One region of the Fischerella major NIES-592 genome, then DNA from elsewhere that is predicted to be linked to it. Evidence: predicted binding sites of a transcription regulator. Region 1 holds the regulator's gene; each other region holds the start of a gene.
What was found. Region 1 encodes NtcA, which controls nitrogen genes in cyanobacteria. Its sites were predicted from a motif close to TNTGTANNNNNNNNTACANA; they were not measured.

Region 1 (6,255 bases):
GCAGTCAGTATTTTCCTTTAAGTTACGTGGCGCTTATAACAAGATGGCAAATCTGCCACCAGATCTACTTGCTCAGGGTGTGATTGCTGCATCTGCGGGAAACCATGCTCAAGGGGTTGCTCTTGGTGCGCGGAAATTGGGAACAAGAGCTATTATCGTCATGCCTGTAACTACACCCCAGGTGAAGGTAGATGCAGTGAGGGCGCGTGGTGGTGAGGTAGTACTATATGGGGATACATACGATGATGCCTATGCTTACGCTCGTCAACTAGAGGCAGAAAAAGGCTTAACTTTTATTCACCCCTTTGATGATCCCGATGTCATTGCTGGACAGGGAACCATCGGGATGGAGATTTTACGGCAATATCAGCAACCGATTCATGCAATTTTTGTGGCGATTGGTGGGGGTGGATTGATTTCTGGGATTGCAGCTTATGTGAAACGGTTGCGTCCAGAGATCAAAATTATTGGTGTTGAGCCAGTAGATGCAGATGCTATGTATCAATCTTTGCGAGCAGGCAAACGAGTACGTTTGTCTCAAGTCGGCTTATTTGCTGACGGTGTAGCAGTGCGGGAAGTCGGAGAAGAAACTTTTCGGCTGTGTCAGCAGTATGTGGATGACATTATTTTAGTTGATACAGATGACACTTGTGCAGCAATCAAAGATGTATTTGAAGATACACGGTCTATTGTGGAACCTGCGGGGGCATTGTCGATCGCAGGTGCGAAAGCTTATGTAGAACGGGAACAAATCCAGGGACAAACATTAATTGCTGTTGCCTGCGGCGCGAATATGAACTTTGATCGCCTCCGCTTTGTGGCAGAACGGGCAGAACTGGGTGAACGCCGTGAAGCCATCTTTGCAGTGACAATTCCAGAAGAGGCGGGTAGTCTGCGTAAGTTTTGCCAATGTATGGGCAGACGCAACTTAACTGAATTTAACTATCGGATTGCCGATCAACAAGAAGCTCATATTTTTGTAGGTGTCCAAATCGAAAATCGTGGCGATCGCGCAAAACTAGTTGCAACCTTTGAAAGCTGCGGGTTCAAAACTATCGACTTAACCGATGACGAACTAACAAAATTACACCTACGCCATATGGTAGGCGGACACTCTCTCCTCGCTCAGAATGAATTGCTTTATCGTTTTGAGTTTCCTGAACGCCCTGGTGCATTAATGAAGTTTGTGGATTCTATGAGTCCCAACTGGAATATTAGTATGTTCCACTACCGCAATAATGGGGCAGACTACGGCAGGATACTGGTAGGGATACAGGTTCCTCCCCATGAGATGGAAGAGTGGCAGGCTTTTTTGGATACTCTCGGCTATCGTTACTGGGATGAAAATAAGAATCCAGCCTACAAGCTGTTTTTGGGATAGGAAACCCATGTCTTTGTAGGAAAAAATAAAAGCTCTTGATTTTTTAACCTTCTGCCTTTTGCCTCCTATAACACCCCTTTAGAACTGGGGATCAACCCAGCACGACGGGGATCAATCTCTATTGCCATCCGCATCGCCCTCGCAAATGCCTTAAATGTGGCTTCTATAATGTGATGAGAATTAATGCCATCCAACTGGCGAATGTGCAGCGTCATCTGACTATTACCTGCCAAGGCTACAAAAAATTCTCGTACTAGCTGGGTGTCATAAGTTCCAACTCGCTGGGTAGGAATTTGCAAACCGTAGCTGAGATGGGGACGACCCGAAAAATCCAGTGCTACCTGAATTAAGGCTTCATCAAGAGGTGCAAGAAAGTTACCAAAGCGGACAATGCCTTTTTTGTCACTTAATGCTTTGCTAATAGCTTGTCCTAAGGTAATGCCTACATCTTCGTTGGTATGATGGTCATCAATATGCAAGTCTCCCGTAGCTTGGATGTCCAAGTCAATGAGTCCATGGGAGGCAATTTGATGCAGCATATGATCTAAAAATGGAATGCCTGTAGCTGCATTACAAACTCCTGTACCATCTAAATTAATCGTAACGTGGACATCCGTTTCCCCCGTAGTGCGGCGTACAGAAGCAATACGGGGAGTTTGTGTGAGGTTGGTAGGTGAAGATAGAGTTTGGCGATCGCTTATTTGCATAGTCTTTGGTTAATGGTTAATGGTTAATGGTTAGTGGTTAGTGATCTACTACTCACTACTAACCACTAACTACTAACAGATTCTTACATTCCCATAATTTCATATCCTGCATCAACATACAGGACTTGTCCTGTAATTCCACTTGCCAAGTCGCTACACAAGAACGCTGCTGCATTACCTACCTCGATCTGTGTGACGGTGCGTCGCAAGGGAGCTACTTGCTCGACATGATGAATCATATCTAAAATACCGCCAACGGCACTAGAAGCTAAAGTACGGATTGGCCCGGCGGAGATGGCATTGACGCGGATATTGGCCGAACCTAGTTCTGCTGCTAAATAACGCACACTGGCTTCTAATCCTGCCTTGGCAACTCCCATCACATTATAGTTGGGAACTGCTCTGACGGCTCCTAAATAAGAGAGAGTAACTATGCTTCCGCCTGCGTTCATTAAAGGCTTGGCTGCACCAGCTAGTTGCACCAAAGAATAGGTGCTGACATCTAAAGCTGTACGAAAGCCCTCACGGGAGGTTTGGCTAAAGTCTCCACTCAAATCATCTTTATTGGCAAAGGCCAGACAATGAATCAAAATGTCTAAGCTACCCCACTTCTCGCGAATTGTCTCAAAAGTAGACTTAACTTCCTCGTCATTTTGGACATTACAAGGTAAAAACAGAGTAGGATTGAGTGGTCCTACCAATTCTGCGACTTTCTTTTCAATTTTGCCTTTTTCGTCGCTGAGATAGGTAATGCCAAGGTTAGCTCCAGCTTTGTGCAGTTGTTGAGCAATACCCCAAGCAATAGAACGGTTATTAGCAATGCCTGTGACAAGGGCATTTTTTCCAGTCAGATCCAGCATAGAAATTATTGATGTGATGTTTCATTAGGAGCATACATGAATCTGAGCTTGGTTTGTCTTCGTTTTATAATTTTGATTTTTGATTCCACTTGCGGGTGAATGTAAGAGAACAGACTCAATCTTGTCCCAACTAAAATCGGATACAAACTGCTTGTTTTAAACATGGATGATCAAAAGGATTTTTCAACAGAGTAAAGGTTTTAGAAAAAGATATTTTTATCTACAGAGTAACTAAATTTATTTGTGGTTTCCCTTGCACCCCTATTATCTTAAATTTTCACATCCGTATTTCCGACATCTATAGTGCCAAAATTGCTTTTTACCATCAATTTACCATTTTATGTTTTCATAAATTCTCTATGAATCTTACTTTTTTCTTAAAAAACTTATTGTTTACAATTTTGGAAGTACCTAACAAAAAGTACTAGATTCCTGCACTATAAATTTTGTATCATGTTAAACAAACGTCAATTAGACAAAAGGTTAAGTATAGGAAAGTACAGAAAGGTTGACAATGTTTTATTGAATTTTCGAGTGTATTCTTAGGAAATCCATATTCGTTTTTCCGGCATTGGGTAGGGGAAGGGAGATAGATGATCGTGACACAAGATAAAGCCCTAGCAAATGTTTTTCGTCAGATGGCGACTGGAGCGTTTCCGCCAGTGGTGGAATCGTTCGAGCGCAACAAGACGATCTTTTTCCCCGGCGATCCTGCTGAAAGAGTTTATTTTCTCTTAAAAGGTGCAGTTAAACTCTCCAGGGTGTACGAAGCAGGAGAAGAGATAACTGTAGCGCTTCTGCGGGAAAACAGTGTATTTGGGGTTTTGTCCCTACTAACGGGAAACAAGTCTGATCGTTTTTATCATGCAGTTGCTTTTACGCCTGTGGAATTGCTGTCAGCGCCTATCGAACAGGTGGAGCAAGCACTCAAGGAAAATCCAGAATTATCGATGTTAATGCTGCGGGGTTTGTCGTCGCGCATTCTTCAAACAGAGATGATGATTGAAACACTCGCTCACCGTGACATGGGTTCAAGATTAATAAGTTTCTTATTAATTCTCTGTCGAGATTTTGGTCTTCCTTGTGCAGATGGAATCACAATTGACCTCAAGCTATCTCATCAGGCGATCGCTGAAGCAATTGGTTCGACTCGCGTGACTGTCACTAGGCTACTAGGCGATTTGCGCGAAAAGAAGATGATTTCCATACACAAGAAAAAAATTACTGTCCACAAACCTGTGACATTAAGTCGGCAATTCACTTAATTGCACTTGGGGATCAGAGTAAATAAATATAGACACTCTTGTAAAAATAGGTAATGGGTAATAGGTAATGGGTAATGGGTAATGGATAAATACTTGTTAATTCCTTTTCCTCTTTGCCTTTACCCCTTCACCCAGTAATTTACTAACCTGCAATTCGCCACAGAAAATGCCTGAAAGTAGTAGGCTGTATCTGGAAGGATTTCTTCGGTAAATAGAAACAGATGGCCACCGGGTACATCCTCATTATTGCAATCTTAGTTTTGGGAGGCGTTATTGCTACCGTCGGCGATCGCATTGGCACGCGGGTTGGCAAAAAACGGCTCTCACTTTTCAACCTCAGACCCAAAAACACAGCGGTATTAGTAACAATCTTGACAGGGTTGGGCATTTCCGCATCAACCCTGGGCATTTTATTTTTGGCTGATGAAGGCTTGCGTAAGGGAGTTTTTGAATTAGAAGATATTCAAAAAGACCTTAGGCGTAAACGCGTACAACTAGAAAATACGACCCAGCAACTTGATACAACCAAGGCTGAACTACAGGAAGCCAGAAAAGAACAAGCTAAAGCTCAGCAGGATCTGCAAGAAATTAACAAATCTTTACAAGCAGCCAATGCTAAGCAACAGCAAACGCAAGCCCAGCTTAACCGTACAATTAATCAACAAGCAAGAACTCAAGCCCAACTCCAAGGAACTCAAAAACAATTGAGTCAAGTGGCAAATCAATATGAAAAAGCCATAGCCCAGCTACAAAACGTTTATCAGGAAAGGAACAGACAGCTAGAGGAAATTAAACGACTCAAAGCAGAACGCCAAAAACTTTATGAGCAAGCAAAACAAGCGGTTGCTGAAGCGCAAGCTGCTATAGACAAACGCGATCGCGAACTAGCTAAGCGTCAGGAAGTGATTCAACAGCGTGATCAGACAATTGCCAAATTAGATGCAGTCATTCAAAAGCGTAATCTTGAAATTACAGCCAGAGAGAAAATTATTGCTCAACGAGAAACTCGTCTCAAAGAACTAGAAACACAACAGACCTATCTGGAACAGGAAGTCGCACGTCTAGAGAAATACTATCAGTCTTATCGTGACCTACGTCTAGGAAAACTTGCTTTAGTCCGGGGTCAAGTTCTAGCAGCTGGGGTTGTGCGTATAGAAGAACCTGCTGCTGCTCGTCAAGCAGTCATGCAACTATTAAAAGAAGCAAATAAAAATGCCAGTATGGAATTAAGTGAACCTGGCACTACTACCCTCCCAAATTTGCAGATACTACGTGTCACAGAAGAACAAGTTGAACAGTTAAGTAATCAGATTAAAGATGGTCGAGATTACGTGGTGCGGATTTTCTCTGCGGGTAACTACGTCAGAGGAGAAAAACCAATCGAATTTTTTGCTGATGCATCACTAAATGAAATTGTGTTCTCTGGAGGTGAGGTACTAGCTACAACTACAGCTGATCCCAAAAACATGACATCCTACCAACTACGACAGCGCCTAGAACTGTTGATTTCTGCTTCTCAATTTCGCGCACGGAATGCCGGAATTTTAGAAGACATTCAAATAGATGGTACTTTTCTGCGCTTTATTGCTCAGTTGCGACAATATGACCAAGCAATAGATATTAAAGCAGTTGCGGCACAAGACACATATACCGCTGGGCCGTTGAAAGTGAAATTGTTAGCAATTAAAAATGGACAAGTGATTTTTAGTACTTAATTTTGTTAGTAGTTAGTAGTTAGTAGCCAATAACCAATAACCACTAACCACTAACCATTATCTAAAATCGTATTTAATATGAATTTAAATGAATTTACACCAACTCAACCAGTGATCTTAGGGTTCGACCCGGGTAAAGATAAATGTGGCTTAGCAGTGATGGGACTGGATCGAAAGCTACACTATCATCAGGTTGTACCTTCGACTGAAGCGATCGCTACCATTGAAACACTGCGACAAAAATTTCCCATCTCTCTAATGGTTATGGGTGATCAAACTACGGCTAAAGGTTGGAAACAGCAACTACAGCAACAATTGTCAGATCCG
Region 2 (6,255 bases), on a different contig from region 1:
GGTATTACAGCAGGTGCGATCGCGCCTTTAGTAACAGCTGCACCTTCCTTCGCCCAAACTAGTTTTTCTGATGTTTCTTCTAACTATTGGGCAGGACAATTTATTCAAGAATTAGCACAAAGGGGTGTCATCGCTGGCTTCCCTGATGGTAGCTTCCGTCCAGAAGAACCAGTTACCCGCGCTCAATTTGCTGCTATGCTCAACAAAGCTTTTCAAAAATCATCAGAACGGCAGGCTGTGAATTTTGTTGATGTTTCCAGAAACTACTGGGCATACAGTGCTATTCAGCAAGCATATACTACTGGCTTTTTGTCAGGATATCCAGGAAATCGGTTCGAGCCTGATCAAAATATTCCCCGTGAGCAAGTTTTAGTTTCACTCGCCAATGGTCTTGACTATACTGCTAGCGGTAATATAGACAGCATTCTGCAATTTTATAGTGATGGTAATAGCATCTCTAGTTACGCCCGTACACCGATAGCCGCTGCGACTCAAAAGCAAATTGTTGTCAATTATCCAAGTCTGAGATTCCTACAGCCACAACAAACTGCCACACGCGCCCAAGTAGCGGCTTTTATCTATCAAGCTTTGGTTAGTACTGGTCAGGTTGCAGCGATTAATTCCCCCTACATTGTCGCTGTTAATCAACAGAATCCACAAAATCCACCTGTAGCTGTGACTATTCCCCAAGGAACTGTTATTCCTGTGAAGTACGATAAAGCAGAAAAAATTCTCGTCACTAAGGATGAAACAGCGCCTTTAACACTGACTGTTTCGCAAAATGTGGTTACAGATGCAGGAACAGTAGTCATTCCTGCCAACAGTCAAGTTGTTGGTCAACTTAAACCAGCTAAAGGCGGTTCTCAATTCGTGGCAGAAAAATTAATTTTAACCAATGGTCAGGAATACCAAATCAACGCAGCTTCTGAAGTGATTACCAAAACCGAAACTGTCAAAAAAGGTATTAGTACTGGTGCAATTTTGAAGAATACTGTTTTAGGTGCAGGTGCAGCTGCTGCTGTATCTGCGGTTACAGGCGATCGCGCCATTGCCACAGAAGAAGTGTTGGGCGGTGCTGGTATCGGTGCTTTAATTGGTCTATTCTTCGGTAGAAATAGTGTTGATCTGATTGCCATTGACCCAGATACTGACCTGCAAATGACCATTGGTCAAAATTTCCAAGTTTCACTCAGATAGATAGTTGTTGGTTGGTGGTTGTTAGTTGTTGATTGTGTACCACTAACCACTATCCACTAACCATTAACTATTAGCAATTGGCAACCACACAATAAAAGTAGTTCCTGGTGTTTGAGGTGATGTAATAGCTGGATTTAAAGCAGGACTTTTGACTTCAATTTCTCCGTGCATTTGTTCTATCAGTTGTTTAGCAATAGCTATTCCTAAACCCGTACCAGGAATTTCAGTTTGAGCTTGTACACCCCGGTAATGCCTTTCACCCAGATGTGCCAAATCTTCGGGCGGAATACCAGGACCTGTGTCTGTGATCGCAACTCCTTGGAGATTGTCTTTTTGTTGTCCAGCTTCTATTAATACCTTGCCACCCGCAGGAGTGTATTTCAAAGCATTATCGATGATGTTGCTAAACACTTCTGTTAATGCCTTACGGTTAGCGCGTACTAATGGTAAATTAGATGGAATATTTGCAGTCAGTTGTAGGTTACGTTCTTGAGCTATTGCTTGCGCTGAAATTAACAAGGGTTGCAAGATATCAGTAATATAGCAATCTGCTTCTTTTTCGCCTGTTCCTGGTAGCAATAATGGCGGTTTATGTTCTTTTTCTACAGTTGCTTCTACAAATATTTCTTCTTGTTCTGGTAGTTTCAAAGGTGCTAAATTTTCTACACCCAAATCAATCACTTCGTCAAATTTCTTCAACAATTCTTGCAGGCGATCGCTTTCCCGCACAATGCTTTCTGCTACTTCTCTATTCGGATCTCCCGGTCGTAGTCGCTTCAGAAGCAACTTGCCAAAGGTTCGCAATGCCGTCAGAGGATTACGAAATTGATGTAACAGGTTATCTAGCAAATCCTGCTGTTTCTCTTGCAGAATTTGTTGTTGATGCAACTGTACTTCCAACCATGTGCGTCGCTGGTCTAAAATACAGGCTATTGCCAGTGTTCGAGCTATACTTTCTATACGACTCCGCTCCTGCTCATTCCATGCTCTATCTTCTCTGGCTGTCACCAGTAGCCCCATCATGACATCTTCATAGACTAGAGGTAAAACGATTTTGTCGCCGCTTAAAAGACATTCTTCTGCTGAATCCTCTAAAGTTCTATCTCCTGTCTCAGAATCTTTTGATGGGACAGGAAAATCTTTTGCTGCTGTCAATAACTTTTGATTTAGTGTTGGTAGTGCCAGAGCATTTGTACTTTGACCTCCAACTGCTGCTTCTGGATAAACCACCAATGGAATCAATTTCGCTTCATTTGTTGGAGCCTCTACCAATTCTTGTGTTAAATATACAACACTCAAAGACGCTCCCAGCCCTTGGACTAGTAACGCCATTTGCTCTCGGCACAGAGCAATAAATTCCGAACTGGCAGACATTAGCATTTTTCAGATCTTGCTCAGAATTGGGACAAAATAAGGAAAAAGTGTGAGTTCTATATGTAACAAAGCTTAACTATATTTTGCAACTAATGCATTAATCCGAAGGCAGAAGGCAGAAGGTATTAAGTATTGGGCTTTAGAAATAACCAACTACCAACCCCTAACTACTAATGTACAGAGGCGATGTTCCTCGCGTCTCTACCCACTAACAACCAACAACCAACCACCAACCACCAACCACCAACCACTAACCACTAACCACTGTAGGCCGCGTGCATTTGTACCAAGATATTTAGTTTTCAGCAAAGATACTCATACAAATGCTTCGCCCCTACTAACCACCAACCACCAACCCTGTTCATAATACTTACCAAACTTATTTATCTACATTAAGAGAAATTATCTTTCTTGTATCAAAAGTTTAAAAACTGTTGATCTTTTGAACTAGAACTTTTATAATGACGACGGATTTTGTAGCTATAACTACAATCTGTAGCTTTGAAGAGGAGGAAAAAAGGTTGGCAAGGAGACGAAAGCGGAAGAGCCGTCGTCGGCAAGAAGGACGGCGTATCTTAGAGCATGTGCCCCAATATAGCATTGAAAGCGGCGAAGATAAACCTGTGACAGCAGCCAGAAAATTTATTCAAGCTGAAGGGATCTTGCCACCCGCTTTGCTGCTCGTAAAGCGCAACGAACATACAACAGATAGATACTTTTGGGCTGAAAAGGGGCTATTTGGCGCTCAGTATGTAGAAGAGAATCATTTCCTATTCCCCAGTCTGAGAACCCTAGAACCTTCTGCTGTCCCAGAGCCGATGGCATTGGTAAGTCGCTGAAACATCTAAGGCGATTTAGTTAGGTAGTGATTGTGGCTTCTGACAATTATTAACTGGCAAAATGCTAAAGATATATAAAAATTTAATTTTTTTTTAGTTTTCAGCTAATTTGCCAGTCAAATTTAGCGGTCTGGATAATATTAATCAAATCCTGCCAAACCATTGTGTTTGCAGGATGAGGTTTGGATGACACAGATGTACAAAGAAACGGGAATGTAGCGACTCCTCCCTAAGCAAAGAGTTCGTATCATATGAACGAAGTGCTTAGGAGCTAGCTCTCTGGTGGAAGGCAAAACACCAACTAAATCTTTGTACAATTTGCCAAGCCGCTTTGTCAAACAAAATATAACCTACTCTCCACAGGAATTTTAATTCTTGTGGAGAATAACCTATGATCGAGATTAGTTATCTTTTTTGTTTCCATTTCCGACAAATACTGCCGACAAATCTGCATTTAGTGATAGTGATTTGAAGATAGTAAAACCATTTTGGATTGATTCCGCAGATCAATCAGGCGGCTTGTACGATCAAGAAATCATTGGTGAGCGTACCTTGGTGGCTATTCGCCAGACTTTAGCTTTAATACCCTTTTTAACTCAATCAGTTCATCTCGATGGGCGGTTACAGTAATTCGACTTGAGGATGGTGATTCGCTCTGGGTTTGTTCCACCTTCAGCGACACCTTCTCAAGCTTTCCGGCTTTTTTCCAGTAGAAAATCCCACTGAGAGGAGATAGCAATACCATCCCAATAAAAAAACTACTTAGGTTAGGGAAAAGCTGTGACAAAACCAGTGATAGACAAAGAATACCAGTAGCACTCAGCATAGTCAAAAATACTGCTAAAAACCAGCTGGGACGAACATTGCCTTCAAACATAACTTGGTTTTGTTCTGGGTCTACCGCTGCCACTCGGTAAGACCTAGCTCGGAAATACTCCCTTAATTGAGACATGAAAGTAGCTTCGTCTTGCTCAGATACCAGTTGTGCAACTTCAGTACGGTCTTTAGTAGAGGCACGAACAAAGAAAAATAATCCGACCGATAAAAGAAAAGTGAGCAACAACGTGGATGGCAGAATTGCGGTATCCATATAGTGAGTTTTTACTGCTTGATTGGAGGGGACTTATTCATTATCAATTATTCGTTAATTTGTCCTCCCATTAATGTACTGTTGCCAAAGACGTGCTAAATCCCGTGCTTGTGGAATCCACTCTGAAGAAACTTGGTACATCCGCCGAGGACGTCCGCGTCCTTCGAGTTTTTTCCAATACCCTGTAATGGCTTTGTAGTCTTCGAGAAACTTAATCGCACTGTAAAGTACGGTGTCCGAAAGACGATAGGTGGGGTATTCAGTTTCTAAGCGTTGGATCAACTCGGTTCCGTAAGACTCCCCTTGTAATAAAACGTACAAGATATAACAAACTGCTAGTTCTTGACAAAGGTAAGTTGGCGGAGGATTCTCAAAGAATTGATATATATCCTCAAGTTTCATGGTTAGTGAAGAATGGCTAAAACAATGCCCAAGGGTCGAGCCTACAATCCCTTTTGTGAGTATATAGTGCTACTCCCTATCTGGGTAAGTATATAACGCTACTTAGGCTGGATTGGCAAGCGCACACAATAAAATCATTAACCCAAATTTTTAATTGTGGGAATGGCACTTCATGCACCGGAAATAAACTCCAGTGACAGCGCCTTATCAATGCGCCAGCTTTAGAGGTGCAAAAAATGCACTCCTGCCCCAAGCTCTAGGCAGTGTGGTGAGGAGCAAACAGACAACAGTTTGACCATTGTCTTTGTGTTTAGTGATGCCGAGCGTGTGAGGACTGTTTAAGCATAAATTGTTGCCTTAGCAATTTTAAAGGTAAATTGCAAATTTTTCTGTAAAACTTAATAAACACTTTTTTTTACAGCGATCGCACCAGTGTAAATCTTTAAAATACAAAGCATAAGCTAACATTTATCTATCTAATCCCTGCACCTCTTGACACATTCAAGCCAGCATAGTCTACTGAATTTTTAGACTTGGAATACTTAAAGACTATTGTTGTACCCATTGGGAAAATGATTGGGAATGATGGATAACACCAAAGCTTATCCAGTCAAAATTTACCAATCCAAAATCTAAAATCCAAAATGGTATTAAGTGTCATAGTTAATCTATCAAGCCCCCCCAGCACACAGGTGATCAGTATGTCAGTGGACTCCCAATCATCTTCTTCTCGCCGTCAGGAAATTGCTAAAACCTTTCGCATCGTTGGTTGGATTAGCTTTTGGATTCAGCTAGTACTAGGTGTAGTTTCTACAATTATTGTGCTACTATTTGGTATTTTCAGCCAAAGACCTGGTAGCCCTAGTAATAACCCAGGCAGTGGGTTTGGTATATTCCTGGCGATTTGTGGACTAGTTACCCTGGGTGTGGGTGTATATTTAGCTTTCCGTTATACCCGGATTGGTAGACAACTATTATCTTCTAATCCTAACAATCACCCTAGCAAATTAGAAACGGTCCAAGTCTTACGGTTTGGGCTATTAGTGAATTTAGTCGGAATGTTGTTGACTCTGTTAGGAGCGCAGGCGATTGTTGGTACTCTGGTAGCAAGGTCTATATCTCCCCAAGCAATTACTACACAATTATTTGACCCCAACCGCATCATCAGTGGTCTAGATATGCTCGTAGTGCAAGCAAATACCAATACAGTCTCTGCTCACTTTGCCGGACTTGTAGGGTCAATTTGGCTACTTAATCGTATTACGCGTTAGGTGGGCATTGGGGAGATGGGGAGATGGGGGGAGTGTGAGGGGTGTGTAGACGCGTAGCGGCTTCCCGTAAGGGTGGGGTGTG
Region 3 (6,255 bases), on a different contig from region 1:
AACGACGCAAAACGTTTTGTTTGGAGTAAGAATTGTTGTCTGGAACAAAGTTAAATAAATTACCATTTGCTTCAGGAAATTTTTGGCAATTGTAGCTTTCCCAAAAGCCACTATCATCTTGGAAGACTTGAGGTTCAATGATGAGAATATCAGGAATTTCAGTACGAATAATCTTTATGATAGTAGAAAATATATTGGGTTAGATAGTATATAAATTTACTATAAAATGAATGAACAAAATATAGTAACAACACACTCAAAATTAATTTTCAATTATCCTCTAGATTGCAGCTAGTTGAGCTAGTCAAATTTATGACACAACCTTGGTATTGGCGATCGCTTCCTTTAGAAAATCGCACTGGTTCTCATATTTTTACCGCTTTATTTGGTTCTACACAGACATCAGGAATAGCAACTTTATTAGAAAGCCCATACCCAACACCCACAGATAACCCTCAATTAGCGCGTTATTCTATTTGTGCAGGTACTCCTCGGTACGTGGATGGACACCTCCAAATGTGGACTCCTACGCTGGGAAATGTTTTACCATTTTTGGAACAGTTATTGCAAGAAAAAGTAGGTAGAGTAAGAAGACAAGGAGGACAAGGGGGAGAAAATACTTTTCACACCCCTCACACCCCTCACACTCGCCCCACTCCCCCCACCTGCCCACCACCCCACCTTCCCTTCAGGGGTGGTTGGCTCGGTTGGTTGGGATATGATATCGCCAGAGAAATTGAGCAGTTACCCTACACTAAATCTGATTCATTGCCATTTCCAGTTGCTTTTTGGTACGAACCAGACAGTTTTGCTGTTTTGGATCATTGGGATCAAATCTTATGGTTAGCCGCCAGTAGTTCCGATGGGTTGGATGAGTTAGAGAGGAAACTCGAACAGGAAGATGATGGGGAGATGGAGAAAATCCACCCCACCACCCCACCACCCCACCAACCCATCCTCCCCACCCTCCGCTTCCACAGTTCACAAGAAGAATACGAAGCAGCAGTTAACAGTGCCAAAAAATACATTCAGGCTGGAGACATCTTTCAGACTAATTTGTCGTTGCGGTTTGAAACGCAAACAACAGCTTCTGGTTGGGAAATATATCGTGCTTTGCAGCAGATCAATCCTTCTCCCTTTGCTTGCTATTTCCAAACCCCTTGGGGGGAAGTGATTAGCTGTTCACCAGAGAGATTAGTGAAGTCACAAAGACATACAGACACGACATTTCACGTTTCCACCAGGCCGATCGCAGGGACGCGATCGCGTGGAATCATTCCAGAACAAGATCAAAAATTAGCAGAAGATTTACTCAATAACACCAAAGAGCGTGCCGAACATATCATGTTGGTAGATTTAGAACGCAATGATTTAGGACGGGTGTGTGAATGGGGAAGTGTGAAGGTTGATGAATTATTGACTATTGAGCGATATAGCCACGTTATGCATCTCGTCAGCAACATTACAGGTATTCTCAGAGATGATATTAGTTCTGTTGACTTGATTCGTGCCGTATTTCCCGGTGGTACAATCACAGGCTGTCCCAAAGTCCGCTGTATGGAAATCATCGAAGAACTAGAACCTGTACGGCGTAGCTTGTTCTATGGTTCCTGCGGTTACTTGGATTGGCAGGGTAACTTGGATTTAAACATCTTGATTCGCACCCTGCTGTTGGTTCCCTCGAACTCAGGAGTAGAGGGAGTAGGGGAAGTATGGGGAGTAGAAGAAAATACTTCTCACACTCCCCACACTCCTGATACTTTCCACACTTCCTCCACCCCATCACTCAACACCGTCTGGGGACAAGTGGGAGCGGGAGTTGTCGCAGACAGCGATCCCGAACGAGAATGGCACGAATCTTTACATAAAGCTCAGGCACAACTACAGGCGCTAGCAACCGTTTTTGGGGATCGGGGAATGGGGGAGTATGAGGAGTATGAGAAGTATGAGAAGTATGAGGAGTATGAGGAGTAAATAAAAAAAAACCACTAACAACCAACAACCAACAATCAACAACCAACGAACCTTGTTCTTTTCGATCCCAGTTCTACAGAAAGTCTATTCTTAAGGTTGTTGGCGAATTTGTATAACAAAAAGACGGCAATTATGGCAGCATTGGTAAAGGGGAAACAAACAGAGGATGAGAGCAAAACAGGAAGGAATGGGCAAATTTTCCTTTCGTGTCTCTACTTCGCCAAAACCTCTGTGAACTTTACCCCAAAAGCTAATGCCATTTAGTGACAACGGCAATATGCCTTAGCTACGCATTACTATCGGTTTGGTAAAAGGTTAAATCAGTGAACAGTGAACAGTGTAGACGCGCTCATAGGCTTGTTGTAGGGTACAGTTATCAGGCGTATGGTAGGGGTATGTTACCCGCAACCAACGCCTAACACCCATTATTGGGGGACTTATACTCAGTGATAAATGCTGATAACTGATGACTGATAACTGATAACTGTTAAATGCTAAAGGGTAAAGGCTTCTCAACTCCCTTTGCTCTTTCCCCTTTACCTTTAATTCATGCAAATGAAACCGTTAGCCTTACCAATCTTGGCATTCAACTGCGAAAACATACTATCTATTCTTACCTTCAAGTATTAAATGAACCTAGAAAACTCAGAAACTTACATAAATCATCCAACTTGGGGTTTGCTCTTTAGGATCTGTATGGTGGATGAAAACCAAGAGTTATTCACTACACTGTATGCTCAGCGCCTATTTTTTTTAGTAATATCCGATGCTAAAGGTGTCAAATTTCAGCCGATAGGACGTACTGAAGCGAGAATGCTGCTAGAAAATCGCCTGCGTAACCTACGTCGTGCTGGACAAACCCAGGAGTACGATCAGTTGCAGAGTATCTTCCAACGCACCTTCCAATGAGCGGCTCGATTAGTGAACGTATTAATACTGTGCGCACACAACTACCACCTTCAGTCCGGTTGATAGCTGTCACCAAGCAAGTCCCAAGTGATGTAATTCGTGCTGCCTATACTGCGGGAATTCGAGATTTTGGTGAAAATCGCATTCAAGAAGCGATCGCAAAACAAGCTGAGTTACAAGACTTATCTGATATCACTTGGCATTTTATCGGACACTTGCAAAGCAATAAAGCCAAAAAAGCCTTAGAAAATTTTCAGTGGATTCACTCAGTAGATAATTTGAAGCTGGCACAGCGCTTGAACGAATTAGCGCAGCAAATAGGTATTAGTCCCTATGTGTGTCTGCAAGTCAAAATCCTTCCTGATCCTAATAAGTCGGGTTGGAGTGTGCCTCAACTTTTAGCTGACCTACCAACATTGAATCAATACAAAAATTTACAAATTCAAGGTTTGATGACAATTCCGCCTCTAGGATTAAATGACCAAGAAATTATGGCAGTGTTTAATCGCACACGCGAACTAGCACAAGAAATCCGGGAACAAAACTGGCCCTATATTCAAATGCATCATCTATCGATGGGAATGTCAGGTGATTATCAACTAGCCGTAGAAGCAGGTGCAACGATGGTGCGTTTGGGAACAATCTTGTTTGGAGAGCGTGGTAATTAGATTGGAGTAGGGATTGGGATATAGAATTCAATGAACAGTCATCAGACCTATCGTAGGGATTAAACAATTTTGGATTGATTCCACATATGAACTTTGAACTTCCTAATCCGAATTATTAGTCAGAGTCCGCACTAAAAACACCTTCTAATTAGCGGAGGACTCGCACCCAGTAATCAAACTGATGACTGTAAAATCTGTAGGGATAGTTTTTCAGCCTGTCCCTACGATTTTTTTCGACTTTGCCACTTTCATTCTGATTGTAAATAAATGAAACTTTTAGCCTTGTTTTCTTTAATTTCAACAAGAGCAAATGCTAACGTTTGCCCTTGTTGAAATTGTTGCAAAAAAATTCTCAAAGATACTGGTCTAGCAAATAACCCAGGATATAGTATAAACAGAAGCAAACACATAAGAAATTCGGGGTCGCAGCAACTTTGCATTCAAAAATAGTTAGGCTATAATCTTGACTCATTATTGCGTACAAACTAAATACAGACGTTCTAGGGGGCGTCCGTCTGATGGTTTGTGCTGTAGTATATGCTACAAACAACTTATAGAATTGCAAAATAGTCCGCCTTATGTATAGCGGCGTAGATTGGCAGCATTAGTTGCTGCCACATCCTTTGAAGGTGATTTGCACCAGGAGCGTAACACTATGAACAATATTTTCTCCAAACTGAGAGACTTTGTTGGTTTAAACGAGCCAGTAGAATACGAGTATTATGAGGAAGAACCTGAAGCAGAAAGCTATCAGAATCTATATCAGGAACAAAATCAACAGCCCGTAACCCAAGAAACGACCTCTGCAAATCGACGTTGGCGTGAGCCAATGCCCACAATGAATGGAAATCCAGATGTAGCAACTGCTTCTGCAAAAACGATGAATAATGTTATTGGTATGCCCGGTGCTATTAACGGTATTTCAGAAGTTTTAGTACTAGAACCACGTACTTTTGAAGAAATGCCACAAGCGATTCAAGCTTTACGAGAACGAAAGTCTGTGGTATTGAACTTGACAATCATGGATCCGGATCAAGCACAGCGAGCTGTTGATTTTGTTGCGGGTGGCACTTACGCATTGGATGGACACCAAGAACGTATTGGCGAAAGCATCTTTTTGTTTACACCCAGTTGTGTGCAAGTCAGTACTCAAGGCGGAGTTCTACACGAAGTACCTCAACCACCAGTCCGTAACTCCCGCCCTGCACCAGGTAATCAAACCTGGGGCAATGAACCTAATCGCATGGTACAATAAACTAAATTTAGTCTCATGTCAATAGTCAAGAGTACATAGTCTTCAAGCTAACGCTCTTGGTTATTGACCAATGACTAATGACTTAATGACTAATGACTTATAAATTTGGATTAATTGGTGGCGGGGTAATGGGAGAAGCTTTATTGTCCCGCCTTATTGCTCGCTCGATTTATCACCCATCAGAAGTGATAGTTAGTGAACCACAGCCCACACGCCAAAAATTTTTAGCGCATCAGTACAATGTGGCTGTGACAGATGATAATCGTCTGGTTTTCAGCCAAACAACCGATGTGATATGCTTGGCTGTCAAACCGCAAGTTTTCAGTGCGATCGCTCAAGAATTGGCGGATGTTCTCCAGCAAGGGCATTCACCACTAGTAATTTCTGTGTTGGCAGGTGTAACTTTATCTAAATTAGAAGCAGCTTTTCCCCAACTGCCAGTCATTCGAGCCATGCCTAACACACCAGCAACTGTAGGTGCGGGTATAACTGCGATCGCTCCTGGTGCTTACACCCATAGCAAACATCTGGAAACAGCACGGCAGTTGTTTTCAGCAGTGGGGCAAGTAGTAGAAGTTCCGGAATCGTTGATGGATGCGGTAACTGGTTTATCTGGTAGTGGCCCAGCTTACGTAGCGTTAATGGTAGAAGCACTTGCAGATGGAGGAGTTGCTGCTGGTTTACCCAGAGCTATTGCTTATCAACTCGCTTTGCAAACAGTCTTGGGAACTGCTCAGTTATTACATGAAACCAAACTCCACCCGGCAGAACTCAAGGATCGTGTGATGAGTCCCGGTGGAACCACAATTACTGGTGTTGCTCAATTAGAGCGCTCAGCATTCCGCTCTGCTCTCATTGAGGCGGTTAAAGCTGCTACCATTCGTTCTCAGGAGTTGGGGAAGTGAGGGGTGTGAGGGGTGTGAAAAGTATTTTCTCTTCCTTGTCTTCCTTGCCCTTTTTGTCCCCGATCCTTAATTCCCTACTTGCCAAGGGTTCATATAATATAGTAAAAAGTCTGGTTGCAATTGTGATTGAGTGAATTATTCTGCACTGTCTTCAGAAGTAGATCCCAGTTCTGTATTTCCTTTTGAACTGGACAAATTCCAGCTAGATGCGATCGCCTCTCTAAATGCTGGACGCTCTGTAGTGGTTTGTGCGCCAACAGGTTCAGGTAAAACCTTGGTTGGAGAATATGGCATTTATCGTGCCTTAGCGCGAGGAAAACGGGTATTTTACACAACCCCCCTGAAGGCACTTTCTAACCAAAAATTACGTGACTTTCGTGAACAATTTGGCTTTGATGCAGTTGGATTGTTAACAGGAGATGCCTCCATCAATCGGGATGCGCCTATTGTAGTCATGACTACAGAAATTTTCCGTAACATGCTCTACGGCACACCCATTGGGCAAGTTGGTATTTCCTTAACAGACGTAGAAGCAGTGGTGTTA
Region 4 (6,255 bases), on a different contig from region 1:
CGCGATCGCGAAAATCTTCCCCTGGATCAAATTGACCATTTTTATTTTTATCGTTGAGTTCTACTAACCTGTCCCAAGCCAAGGTTATGGAGACAAAACTGTTCTGCTGTAGTGGTTTAGCTAAAACATATTCTACAGATGAACCAGCGTTGATAGTATTATAATTCCAACCAATTGCAGGTACAGATTGTGATGGTTGCCATTGACCTGCACTAAATTGTTCGTAAGCCCGGTAAGCATTGAGATGTCCTGTTCCCATTTGAGGATCTAAAGGTTTTTTGGGATTTTTATAGGTTTCAGAAGCTAGCCAGTCTTGATTCTGTTTATTTATGAGTGTTCTAGTCATTCCTAGCCGCAAACCATCGCCCATGTCTTGAATTTTTTCGGCTGAGTTTAATAAGACAGCTTTCATGACTTCATGTTGGCGAGAAGCAAGACTCCAATTAGGTTGTTTTTTCCGTAATTGTCTGTCACCAAATTCTTGTAATAGAGCAACTGTAGCTGTGACGTGGGGTGCTGCAAAACTTGTGCCTGTGACTTTGTTGATTTTGCCATCAGGATTAAGCATGGGAATATTACTACCAGGAGCAACTATACCAATCGTTCCACGTGGGCCAAGATTAATTTCCTTGCCAGATAGACGCTGAGTCATTGCCTCAGATGTAGCTACTAAATTAGAAACATCTACTTTATTAAAAATTCCTCCCCGACGAGAGGAAAAAGCCACGTTAACTCCATTAAAATTATCGGTAGGGATGGGAATTCCTCCTTTACCCTGGTTGCCAGCAATCACATACAAAACGTTGTGAGCGCGAGTCGACCAGTCAATACATTGGGTTAGTAAGGCGTTACCATCCAAAACAGCATCCGGTCGCGGATCGCGGTTTAGAGGTTCGCCAAAGCTAAAGTTAATGGCGCGAACATCACCACTGTTCTGTAAGGCTATGTGCTGTGCAGACAAGCATTCTTCTGGCTGACCCATTTTAGTAGAGCCCACAGCAGATGAATACAAGCGCGCTCCTGGAGCAACTCCTGGAAAAGCTTTATCTGTACTAATCATGACACCAGCAACATTGTAGGCGTGAGAATCAACACCACTATTTGACTTAGCAGGACTATTGCGTAAAAAGACACCTGCTATATTCACAGAGCGATTTTTAGAAACCGCTTTGTCTACACCAAATTTACCAGGACGTCCAATTTCCACCTGACCAATGGCAATCTTGCGACCTATGAGATTATACGGAAGCTTATGTAACTTAAGAGCATCAATGCCGTTAGTACTAAGGGTATTTTCCAAAGCTAACACCGGCACACTCAGACAGGTAACACTTAAGCCCCAAATTATCCAGCTAATTTTTTTTACCATACTCATTTGTCATTGGTGGTTGGTTGTTGGTGGTTGGTTGTTGGTGGTTGAATATTAACTATCCCCTTTCCCCTATCCCCTTTTCCCCTTGTGAGCCTTTGCTCAAGTTTTGTTACAATGTTTACAGAAAAGGACGCTTAAATATCCACTAGCCATGACCAAAACGCTATCTAACAAGCCGATTGTAATTGCTCCATCTATCCTATCAGCCGATTTTAGTCGCCTGGGAGAGGAAGTACGCGCCGTAGACGAGGCGGGGGCAGATTGGATTCATGTTGATGTAATGGATGGTCGCTTTGTACCTAATATTACGATAGGTCCTTTGGTAGTGGAGGCGATTCGTCCGGTGACGAAAAAACCACTGGATGTCCACTTGATGATTGTGGAACCAGAAAAATATGTTGCAGATTTTGCCAAAGCTGGGGCAGACATTATATCTGTACATTGTGAACATAATGCGTCGCCACACTTACATCGTACTCTCTGCCAAATTAAAGAACTTGGCAAGCAAGCTGGTGTGGTACTTAACCCATCTACACCTTTGGATTTGATTGAGTATGTGCTAGAAGTTTGCGATTTAGTGTTGCTAATGAGTGTCAACCCTGGCTTTGGTGGTCAAAGCTTTATTCCAGCGGTAGTTCCCAAAATCCGCAAACTGCGTCAGATGTGTGATGAACGTGGTCTTGACCCTTGGATTGAAGTAGATGGCGGGCTGAAGGCCAATAATACTTGGCAAGTTTTAGAAGCCGGAGCTAATGCAATTGTAGCTGGTTCGGCTGTGTTTAACGCTAAGGATTATGGCGAGGCGATCGCAGCTGTTCGTAACAGCAAGCGTCCCACACCAGAACTAGCACAAGTCTAAGTCTTTAATTCTTAGTAAATATAAGCACGCTTGGTGCTGACTACAAACTAAAATAAAAAAGGGCGACGGAAAAGCGATCGCCTTTTTTATTTATTAGACCTCTTGCAAGAAGTCTATTGGTAGTGAGTTGTTAGTTAGGAATCAGTGAATAGCCAACTGCAATTAATAGAACTTGGTAACTGAAAACTGATAACTGAATTACTCAACTTCCTTGGCTGTCACTATCTCTCGTACTCGATAGATAGGACGTCCTTGGGATTCATGGTAAGTACGCATCAATAACTCTGCTAACAAACCAAAGCAGAATAACTGTACCCCAGTCACTAACAGAAGAACAGCCAAAATTAACAAAGGGCGATCGCCAATATCTTGACCCAAAGCTAATTTTACCCAAGTCAAATAAATGCCGATCGCACCTCCCGAAAGCATAGAAATCAAGCCCCATAGCCCAAAAACATGCATTGGGCGGGTAAGGAACTTTTTCATAAAAGCGATCGTTAATAAATCCATTACCACCCGAAAAGTCCGCGACAAACCGTACTTACTCCGCCCAAAGCGGCGCGCATGGTGACGTACGGGCATTTCGGTAATTCTTGCCCCCTCGATATATGCCAAGGCTGGTAAAAATCGATGTAGTTCACCGTAGAGGTTCATATCTGCTACCAATTCCGCACGGTAGGCTTTTAATGAACAGCCGTAATCATGTATGTCTACGCTGGTTATCCGTCGAATTAACCAGTTGGCAATTTTAGAGGGCAATAACCTTGTCAAAGCTGCATCTTGGCGATTTAGCCGCCAACCACTCACCAAATCGTAGCCTTCCTCTAGCTTTGCCAACAACATTGGTATATCCGCTGGGTCATTTTGCAGATCGGCATCTAAAGTTACAACTGCTTTGCCACGTGCATAGTAAAATCCAGCTGCCATTGCCGCAGTTTGACCATAGTTACGCCGCAGAATTACTGCTTTTAAATCATTACGGTTTTGTGCTTGTTCTTTGAGCAACTGCGCGGAACCATCCGTAGAACCATCATCCACACAGATAATTTCGTAACTAAGATTAATAGCATTTAGGGTAGAAGCGATCGCCTCTAGTAAATGAGGCAAACTTTCCACTTCGTCACGTACAGGAACCACCACTGAAACACTGGGAACTGGTGAGGAAACCACCTCATATTGTCCAGCTAACCCATTAGAAACTAATCCACTCCTCATATTTTTTCTTTCAATCCTCTATGACTGTGCGGTTCATAACTCTTCACCACTCTGCCAGCACCGCGTAGTTGCTGATAGTATGACCGACTCACCTCATCACCTTGTTCCGAGAGAATGTCAATCCCAATACCATTACGTCCTTTATCTTTACCAGAACTATGGATATAAAAACTATCTCCTAAATAGAGTCCCACATGAGTGGCTTTTTGGGGAGACCCAAAGAATACTAAATCACCTGGTTGCAGCAGTGCTAGGTCAATTGGTTGGGTAAAGCCTTCCTGTTGATATGCATCTCTAGGTAAGCAAATACCCACTGAACGAAATGCTGCCTGCATTAACCCTGAACAGTCATAATTTGGCCCAACTGTACCACCCCAGAGATAATAATTAGGTTGTTGCATCGCTTTATGAGTAAAAGCAATCACTTCTGGTAGCAATTTTTTAATTTCTGATTCGGAAAATGATTTAGCCTGATAAGGTACAGTAGCTGTCTGTAAAAAAACCAAATCTACAACCGACAACCAACCTGGATAGTCATCCTCACACAAACACACTTCTACTGCCACATCCTGATAATTTGATGTTAACCACAAGTGTCGCCCAGCTTGGGCTTGGGTAGCCAAGCGTGTACATTCTGGAGAATCATATATATTCAGGTCAGTTAGACACTCATACTCACCTGATTCTAAGTTTTCGATTTCGGATTTGAGATTTAGGGACATTCTGCAAACACAACAATGACTTTTTTCAATCAAGAAGAACAACTGGAAAAACTAGGTAATGGCATTTTAGAAGCAACTTGGGCAGAATTTCCGACCTTAGCCCCTAACCAAATTGCTTTGACTTGGATTGTCTACGATCCACCTGTGTTGGTAAATACTGGTGGTGCTTTGACGCCAGATGCTTTTTGGAACCATCCAGTTCGTGGTTTTACCTATCGAGGTTTAGAGCGAATTTACCCAGCCAGTGTTGTGAAGCTATTTTACTTGGTAGCAGTCCAGGAATGGCTAGAAAAAGGTATGATTCAGACCTCTGGTGAGTTGGAAAGAGCCATGGGTGATATGATTATCGATTCTAGTAATGATGCTACTAGCTTAATAGTAGATATACTGACAGGAACTACATCCGGGCCAGAATTACCACCAGGACCATTTGAGACGTGGAAGCAACAGCGCCATATTGTTAACCGCTACTATCAATCCTTGGGATGGCCGGAAATGGAAAGTATTAACGTCTGCCAAAAGACCTGGTGTGATGGCCCCTACGGACGGGAACGGGCATTTTATGGACAATTGCTAGAAAATCGCAATATGTTGACAACTAATGCTACCGCCAGGCTGTTACATAGTATTGTTGGTGGTGTAGCAGTATCTAGTGTGCGATCGCAAGCGATGATGAGTATACTCAAACGTAGTCTCAAGGCTGATGAATTGCCGCAAGATGTAGAGGAAGACCAAATTACAGGCTTTTTAGGTGCAGGTCTTCCCCAAACAGCACAAATTTGGTCAAAGGCGGGTTGGACTAGCCAAGTCCGACATGATGCTGCGTACATAGAAATACCCAATCTTCGCCCTTATCTTGTAGTTGTATTTACTGAAGGCAAAACGCACGCTAAAAATCGTAATCTGTTGCCTTTTGTTTCTCAGCGTATCGCCGAAGCAGTTGCCGGTTTAAATTAGAAGATGGAGGCGGAGAAAGAGAGACGCGGAGCGTATTCTCAAATCGAAGCATCTGCTGTTGGTCCCCGCGTCGCCCATCTCTTCTCTCTGCGCGTCCTCTGCAAAAATTAAGTAGTGACTAATGATGTATCCAAGAATATACTTAATATGAAGTATTTTTTTATATAAAAACTTATTTTTTACATAGCATAAATCCTTATCTCTAACTTCTTACTAGTCATTATTCGCAAATTTAAAGATATATGAATCTAGTTGATTGCCCGGAATGCCAATTAAGAAACTTAACTCAGCAGCTGCAAAAGGAAACAAGCAAGCGCAAGTTACTTGAGCAAAAGCTACGGACTTCTGAAGCTCAAATGCGTGCTGTCTTTGAGGCAATGACTGATGTAGTGCTGATCATTAATCTTCACAGCAACCAACTTGGAAGCATAAAAATTCTACCAACAAAACCCAATCAAACACATACAGATGATACTGATGTGATTAGTCAGACGGTAGAACAATTTTTTCATGAACAGACCGCTCAGCTGTGGTTAGAAAAAGTTCGACAGGCTTTAGATTTACAGCAGACACTTTATTTTGATTACAATTTGTTTCGGCAGGGGCGTCAGGTTTGGTTTAGCGCTAGTATTTCCCCTATCTCAGACCAATCAGTACTTTGGGTAGCACGAGATATCAGCGATCGCAAGCAAGCTGAAATAGAATTGCAACATGCCAAAGAAGCAGCCGAAGCAGCTAACAAGGCTAAAAGCCAGTTTTTGGCAGCAATGAGTCATGAACTTCGCACCCCCCTCAACAGTATTTTAGGTTTTTCTCAAATCATGTATGACGATACTTCCTGCAACGGTGAAAATCGGGAGTATCTCGACATTATTAACAGAAGTGGTCAACACTTGCTGCAATTAATTAACGATGTACTAGAAATGTCCAAAATTGAAGCAGGTAAAATTAAGCTCAATGAAAAAAAATTAGATTTATATAGTCTGTTAGATAGCTTAGAAGATATGCTGCGCCCCAAAACCGCAGCCAAAAAACTCACTCTCAATTTTGAGCGATCGCCATCAGTACCACAATACATAATTGCTGACGAAAGTAAACTGCGGCAAGTTTTATTGAACTTGTTGAGTAAC

Region 2: NIES592_RS09385 (DUF3155 domain-containing protein) is a predicted target of NtcA. The motif match lies at 3,045-3,064, and genes of this name have one in related genera.
Region 3: NIES592_RS19120 (cell division protein SepF) is a predicted target of NtcA. The motif match lies at 4,079-4,098, and genes of this name have one in related genera.
Region 4: rpe (ribulose-phosphate 3-epimerase) is a predicted target of NtcA. The motif match lies at 1,478-1,497, and genes of this name have one in related genera.

What each region holds. Positions count from the first base shown of each region.
Region 1 is NZ_MRCA01000029.1:5,494-11,748, forward strand. It holds gene ilvA (threonine ammonia-lyase, biosynthetic) at 1-1,381, shown strand, start outside; gene hisB (imidazoleglycerol-phosphate dehydratase HisB) at 1,447-2,088, opposite strand; gene fabI (enoyl-ACP reductase FabI) at 2,172-2,948, opposite strand; gene ntcA (global nitrogen regulator NtcA) at 3,542-4,213, shown strand; gene NIES592_RS23785 (DUF3084 domain-containing protein) at 4,435-5,928, shown strand; gene NIES592_RS23790 (pre-16S rRNA-processing nuclease YqgF) at 6,007-6,255, shown strand, end outside.
Region 2 is NZ_MRCA01000004.1:30,392-36,646, forward strand. It holds gene NIES592_RS09375 (S-layer homology domain-containing protein) at 1-1,197, shown strand, start outside; gene NIES592_RS09380 (GAF domain-containing sensor histidine kinase) at 1,261-2,577, opposite strand; gene NIES592_RS09385 (DUF3155 domain-containing protein) at 3,093-3,410, shown strand; gene NIES592_RS09395 (cofactor assembly of complex C subunit B) at 3,970-4,500, opposite strand; gene NIES592_RS09400 (PadR family transcriptional regulator) at 4,555-4,902, opposite strand; gene NIES592_RS09405 (DUF3611 family protein) at 5,604-6,173, shown strand.
Region 3 is NZ_MRCA01000013.1:10,758-17,012, forward strand. It holds partial or broken gene rfbC (dTDP-4-dehydrorhamnose 3,5-epimerase) at 1-178, opposite strand, end outside; gene NIES592_RS19100 (anthranilate synthase component I) at 313-1,974, shown strand; gene pipX (transcriptional coactivator PipX) at 2,605-2,883, shown strand; gene NIES592_RS19115 (YggS family pyridoxal phosphate-dependent enzyme) at 2,880-3,551, shown strand; gene NIES592_RS19120 (cell division protein SepF) at 4,207-4,806, shown strand; gene proC (pyrroline-5-carboxylate reductase) at 4,899-5,711, shown strand; gene NIES592_RS19130 (DEAD/DEAH box helicase) at 5,842-6,255, shown strand, end outside.
Region 4 is NZ_MRCA01000001.1:552,127-558,381, forward strand. It holds gene NIES592_RS02425 (S8 family serine peptidase) at 1-1,369, opposite strand, end outside; gene rpe (ribulose-phosphate 3-epimerase) at 1,524-2,231, shown strand; gene NIES592_RS02435 (glycosyltransferase family 2 protein) at 2,430-3,446, opposite strand; gene NIES592_RS02440 (C40 family peptidase) at 3,443-4,168, opposite strand; gene NIES592_RS02445 (serine hydrolase) at 4,184-5,125, shown strand; gene NIES592_RS02450 (ATP-binding protein) at 5,368-6,255, shown strand, end outside.